Regions from separate parts of the Streptomyces sp. NPDC004435 genome, predicted to be linked through region 2. Evidence: riboswitches for the same ligand, from Rfam matches in the RefSeq annotation. Region 2 holds a riboswitch; the other holds the start of a gene.
The links. A riboswitch is a leader RNA that binds a small molecule or an ion and turns the genes downstream of it on or off. The one in region 2 is predicted to bind glycine.
Positions count from the first base shown of each region.

Region 1: linked by a shared signal. The riboswitch ahead of gcvP (aminomethyl-transferring glycine dehydrogenase) and the one ahead of gcvT (glycine cleavage system aminomethyltransferase GcvT) in region 2 are both predicted to bind glycine.

Region 1 covers NZ_JBIAMB010000010.1:10,185-13,384, forward strand. The annotation lists gene ACFYT9_RS19275 (DNA polymerase IV) at 1-397, shown strand, start outside; gene ACFYT9_RS19280 (PRC-barrel domain-containing protein) at 850-1,221, opposite strand; glycine riboswitch at 1,335-1,434, shown strand; gene gcvP (aminomethyl-transferring glycine dehydrogenase) at 1,614-3,200, shown strand, end outside.
Region 2 covers NZ_JBIAMB010000007.1:258,220-261,419, forward strand. The annotation lists gene ACFYT9_RS15160 (enhanced serine sensitivity protein SseB) at 1-364, opposite strand, end outside; gene ACFYT9_RS15165 (AAA family ATPase) at 474-1,136, opposite strand; glycine riboswitch at 1,311-1,411, shown strand; gene gcvT (glycine cleavage system aminomethyltransferase GcvT) at 1,564-2,679, shown strand; gene gcvH (glycine cleavage system protein GcvH) at 2,791-3,168, shown strand; gene glyA (serine hydroxymethyltransferase) at 3,192-3,200, shown strand, end outside.

The DNA.
Region 1 (3,200 bases), on a different contig from region 2:
CGTCGGAGTCGGGGCCGGTGCCGGGGTTGGGGCCGGGACGGACGCGCGGGCGGGGGCCGGGCGCGGGACGGTCGGGGGAGCGGCCGCCGGGCCGGCGGGGGCCGGGGAGGCGGTGGAGGTCGTGGCCGCGCCGGGGACGGCCGCGGAGGCCGGGGGACGCCGGTGGGCGCCGGGGCACGACGTACGGCACGTGGTGCTGGGCGCGGGCTGGGTGCAGGGCAGCGGGCTCGGCCGGGTCACCGTCCGTTTCGAGGAGCCCGGCAGCACGGTCCCGGGACGGGTGCGGACCTTCGCGGTGGACGATCCGGAACTGGAGCCGTCGGATCCGCTGCCGCTGGTGCCCGGCGGGGTGACGGGCGCGGAGGGGGCCGCCCCGGTCACGCCGTCGGGCGGGTGAGGCGGGCACCGGGCGAGGTGCCCGGTGGGCGGGGGCGCCAGGCGGCGGTCCGCGTGGCGATGGGCGGCGTGGTGATGGCCGGGGCGGGCCGAGCGTGGGGGATACGAACGTACGGCCGGGGCCGGCGGCGGGTGGCCCGAGCGGCGGCCCGGCACCGGTCGGGAGGGACGCGGAGGCTGTGCGGTCCGGGGAGAGCCGGGACGGCCGGACCGGCTGGTTGACCGGCCGGCCCGGAGGCGGCCGGGCGGAACCGGAGGTCCGGTGGAAGGGGGCCGGTCCGGGATCGGGCGGGCGGAATCGGAGGCTTGCCGGAAAGGAGCCGTCCCGGAGGCGGCCCGTGCTGCGCGGAAGCCCGTCTTCCGCGCGAGCCCGGGTGGAGCAGTGGCGGTTCGGTCCCGGCCTCGGCCGGCCGGGCGGGGGTGTCAGGGGAGGATTCCGAGGCCGGGCCGGTGCTAGGAGGCGTCGTCCTGGCCGGCCAGGCGGCCGAAGTCGGGGATCGCGTCCGGCGCGGGCGGGAGCGTCAGCTCGTAGTGGCGGTAGAGCTGGAGCTCCTGCTCGGGGGAGAGGTGACGGCCCACCCCGAAGTCCGGGGCGTCCTTGATCAGGGAGCGTTCGAACGGGATGTGCAGACCGTCGTCGGCCAGCTCGCTCGGCTCCAGCGGGACGAAGGCGTCCCGGCTGAACAGGCCCGTGCGGACGGCGGCCCACTCGGGCACGCCCGTCGCGTCGTCCAGGTACACCTCGTCCACGGTTCCGATCTTGTGCCCGTTCCGGTCGTACGCCTTGCGGCCGATCAGGCTGCGCGGATCGATGTCGGTCTGCACGGTCCCTCCAACTGGTCGCAACTGCTCTACACCCCTACGAAAGTGCACATCCGAGATGTCGGCCACTTGAGCGATGGAGGCGACAACCGCGCTGGTAGGCTGGCTGTGGCTGTCGACACCGTGCGGGAGAGTCCTCCGGAGAAGGTTTCCGGGGGCGCCGAAGGAGCAAATCCTCCCCGGAATCTCTCAGGCACCCGGTACCGCGCGGGCGAGGTCACTCTGGAAAGCAGGGCGGGAGTCCGACGGCATCCGCTCTCACCGACGGTGAAAGCCGGCGTGCCCACGGGCGTGCCGGTGAAGCTCTCAGGTTGAGATGACAGAGGGGGAGGCCGTCCGGGCACCCGCGCCGTGGTGCCCCTCGCAGGTCGTGACGACCAGGAGGCCCCCGCATCATGACCGCCAACCGCACCCCGCTCTCCGAGCTCGAGCAGGGCATCCCCTTCGAGCAGCGGCACATCGGACCCGACGCCGAGGCGCGGGCCAAGATGCTCGCCCAGGTCGGCTACGGCTCGCTCGACGAGCTGACCGCCGCCGCGGTGCCGGACGTCATCAAGAACGCCGAGGCGCTCGACCTCCCCGGCGCCCGCACCGAGGCCGAGGTCCTCGCCGAGCTGCGCCGGCTCGCCGACCGCAACGAGGTCCTCGCCCCGATGATCGGCCTCGGCTACTACGGCACCTTCACCCCGCCGGTCGTCCTGCGCAACGTCATGGAGAACCCGGCCTGGTACACGGCGTACACGCCCTACCAGCCGGAGATCTCGCAGGGCCGCCTGGAGGCGCTGCTCAACTTCCAGACCATGGTCGCCGACCTGACCGGTCTGCCCACCTCCGGCGCCTCCCTCCTCGACGAGGGCACCGCGGCCGCCGAGGCCATGTCGCTCTCCCGCCGCGTCGGCAAGGTCAAGAACGGCGTCTTCCTGGTCGACGCCGACGCCCTGCCGCAGACCATCGCCGTCATCGAGACCCGCGCCGAGCCGACCGGCGTCGAGGTCGTCGTCGCCGACCTGAGCGAGGGCATCCCGGCCGAGGTCGCCGAGCGCGGCGTCTTCGGCGTCCTCATCCAGTACCCCGGGGCCTCCGGCGCCGTCCGCGACATCAAGCCGCTGATCGACGCCGCCCACGAGCTCGGCGCGATCGTGACCGTCGCCGCCGACCTGCTCGCCCTCACCCTGCTCGTCTCGCCCGGCTCGCTCGGCGCCGACATCGCCGTCGGCACCACCCAGCGCTTCGGCGTCCCGATGGGCTTCGGCGGCCCGCACGCTGGCTACATGGCCGTCCAGGACAAGCACGCCCGCTCGCTGCCCGGCCGTCTGGTCGGCGTCTCCGTCGACGCCGACGGGAACAAGGCGTACCGCCTCGCCCTCCAGACCCGCGAGCAGCACATCCGCCGCGAGAAGGCCACCAGCAACATCTGCACCGCCCAGGTGCTCCTCGCCGTCATGGCCGGCATGTACGCCGTCTACCACGGCCCCGACGGCCTGAAGCAGATCGCGCAGCGCACCCACCGGTACGCGGCGATCCTCGCCGCCGGCCTGACCGCCGGAGGCGTCGAGCTCACCCAGGGCGCGTTCTTCGACACGCTCACCGCCCGCGTGCCCGGCCGCGCCGACGCCGTCGTCGCCGCCGCCCGCGAGGCCGGGGTCAACCTGTACCGCGTGGACGCCGACCAGGTCTCCATCTCCTGCGACGAGACCACCGGCCGCGCCCAGCTCGCCGCCGTCTGGGGCGCCTTCGGCGTCGAGGCCGACGTGGAGGCCCTGGACGCCGCCACCGAGGACGGCCTCCCGGCCGGACTGCTGCGCTCCGACGCGTACCTGACCCACCCGGTCTTCCACGCGCACCGCTCCGAGACCTCGATGCTGCGCTACCTGCGCCGTCTCTCGGACCGCGACTACGCGCTCGACCGCGGCATGATCCCGCTCGGCTCCTGCACCATGAAGCTGAACGCGACCACCGAGATGGAGCCGGTGACCTGGCCC
Region 2 (3,200 bases):
AGAGCTCGGCGACGGCCGGCGGGGGCAGCGGGACGCCGACGACGCCGCCGGGGTTCACGGCGATGCCGAGCTGCGGGGGCAGGCCGCGCGCGAAGTCACGGGCGGGGGCGACGGTGAAGGACATGTGGTCGCCGACGCAGGCCAGGAACTGCTCCTGCGAGCTGTAGACGGGGACGTAGGCGGCGCCGCCGATCTCCATGGTGGCGAGGTCCAGGTCGGGGCTGTCGGGACCGCCGCCGTTGGGCAGCGGGACCCAGACGGGGCTGCGGCCGAGCACCTCGATGAGCCGGCCTCCGGCCGCGGGCTCCCCGAGCGCGGCGGTCAGCGCCTCCTCCAGCTCGTTGCCCGGCCACGTCACGTCCACGGTGGTTCCGTCCCCTCCTCGCACGGCCCTGGTCCCGGCCGTCCCGCAGCACCCTAACGCCGCCCCGCCCCGGCTGTGACCAGAACCCGCACCCGGGCGCGCGCGGCCCTCAGCCGGCCTCCCGGAAGCCGAGGCGGCGCAGCGCGCCGGCGGCGTCCCGGTCGAGGAGGGTGGCGGAGGCGCAGCCCCGGGGCAGCCGGCCGGACTCGACGGCGGCGACGAGCCGGCCGACGGCCCTGCGGTGCCGGGCGAAGGCGTACGCGGACACGCCCCGGCCCCGCTCGCGCTGGCCGTCCATGGCGGTGGCCGGGTCGACGTCGAGGAGGACCAGGTGCAGGGCGCGGCCGCGGCGGACGGCGGAGCGGGCGAGCCAGCCGCGGACCCAGGACTGGGTGCCGCAGTCGTGGACGACGACGCCGGCGCCGGAGCGCAGCGCCCGGTACAGCCCGGCGTAGTGCGCGACCCGGACCAGCGGGCGGTAGAGCGCGTACGGCAGCAGGCGGGGCATCCGGGCCTCCCAGCGCTCCCGGGCGTCCTGTGAGTCGATCCCGCGGCCCTCGGCGGCCCGCCGCAGCAGGGTGGACTTGCCGCTGCCGGGCAGCCCGGAGACGACCACGACGTCACCGGCGGCGAAGGTGAGGGCGCGCGGCCCGCGCCCGCCGCGCTCGCGCAGGTCGCGCACGACGCGCCCGCCCGCGCGGGTTCTGGCGCGGGCCCGCGGAGCGGGTATGGCGGCGTCGGTCGCGAAGACGCCGGTGTGCTGGATCCTCATCGCTGCTCCCCCTGTCGGGTCCCCGGGGGACGTACCGGGAGACCTCACGGAGACCCTTGCCCACGAAGTGTAAAGAAACGGTAATCCGAGACAAGCGATTTGCGGCGCCGACACCGCGTGCGATGATGTGCGCGCCAGGCGCGCGCTGCGCCCTACAACCGCATACCGGCCGCTCGAATCCGCGCGGGAGAGTTCCGGACCGGCCTCGGCCGTCCGGGCGCCGAAGGAGCAAGACCCTCCCTTGAATCTCTCAGGCCCCGTACCGCGTGGATGAGGCAGATCTGAAAAGCGGGACACCTGTCGTGTCCCCACCCAAGGTGCAAGCCGGGGATGCCCCCGGTGAACCTCTCAGGTTCCATGACAGATGGGGAGGAACGTCCTTGCCTGTCATGTTTTCCGCCTTCGGGACCCGGGAGCCACGTCCATCATGAGCACCACCCCCCGTCTGACCGCCCTCGATGCCCTGCATCGTTCGCTGGGCGCGACCATGACCGACTTCGCCGGCTGGGACATGCCGCTCCGGTACGGCAGCGAGCGCGACGAGCACAACGCCGTCCGCACCAGGGCCGGCCTCTTCGACCTCTCCCACATGGGCGAGATCACCGTCACCGGCCCGCAGGCGGTCGACCTGCTCGACTTCGCCCTGGTCGGCAACATCTCCACGGTGGGCAACGGCCGCGCCCGCTACACGATGATCTGCCAGGAGGACGGCGGCATCCTCGACGACCTGATCGTCTACCGCCTCGGCGAGACCGAGTACATGGTCGTCGCCAACGCCTCCAACGCCCAGACCGTCCTGGACGCCCTGGTGGCCCGCTCCGGCGGCTTCGACGCCGAGGTCCGCGACGACCGCGACGCGTACGCCCTGCTCGCCGTGCAGGGCCCGGAGTCCCCCGGCATCCTGAAGCAGCTCACCGACGCCGACCTGGACGGCCTGAAGTACTACGCGGGCCTGCCCGGCACGGTCGCCGGCGTCCCGGCGCTGATCGCCAGGACCGGCTACACCGGCGAGGACGGCTTCGAGCTCTTCCTGAAGCCCGAGCACGCCGAGGCCGTGTGGACGGCGCTGACCGAGGCGGGCGCGGGCGTCGGCCTGATCCCGTGCGGCCTCTCCTGCCGCGACACGCTGCGCCTGGAGGCGGGCATGCCGCTGTACGGGCACGAGCTGACCACCTCCCTGACCCCCTTCGACGCCGGTCTCGGCCGCGTCGTGAAGTTCGAGAAGCCGGGCGACTTCGTCGGCCGCAAGGCGCTGGAGGCCGCCGCCGAGCGCGCCGAGACCGCCCCGCCGCGCAAGCTGGTCGGCCTGATCGCCGAGGGCCGCCGCGTCCCGCGCGCCGGCATGTCCGTCGTCGCCGGCGGCGAGGTCGTCGGCGAGATCACCTCCGGCGCCCCCTCCCCGACGCTCGGCGAGCCGATCGCGATGGCGTACGTCGACGCGGCGCACGCCGCCCCCGGCACCGAGGGTGTAGGGGTGGACATCCGCGGCACCCACGAGCCGTACAAGGTCGTGGCGCTGCCGTTCTACAAGCGCCAGAAGTAGGCGGGCGCCCGTCCGGGGACCGCTCCGGACGTGACGCATTCGTCCCGGGCCACGTCTCACCCCGCAAGACCGCCGTACATCCGCACTCCCCCGATCCAGGAGAATCAGGTCATGAGCAACCCCCAGCAGCTTCGCTACAGCAAGGAGCACGAGTGGCTGTCGGCCGTCGAGGACGGCGTCGCCACGGTCGGCATCACGGAGCACGCGGCCAACGCGCTCGGTGACGTCGTGTACGTGCAGCTCCCCGAGGTCGGCGCGACCGTGACCGCGGGCGAGTCCTGTGGCGAGCTGGAGTCGACCAAGTCCGTCAGCGACCTCTACGCCCCGGTGACGGGCGAGATCGTCGAGGCCAACCAGGACGTCGTCGACGACCCCTCGCTGGTGAACTCCGCCCCCTTCGAGGGCGGCTGGCTGTTCAAGGTGCGCATCTCGGGTGAGCCGGACGAGCTGCTCACCGCCGACGAGTACACCGCTTTCACCGCAGGCTGACCGAGACCCCTAGGGATCGCTTCATGTCGCTT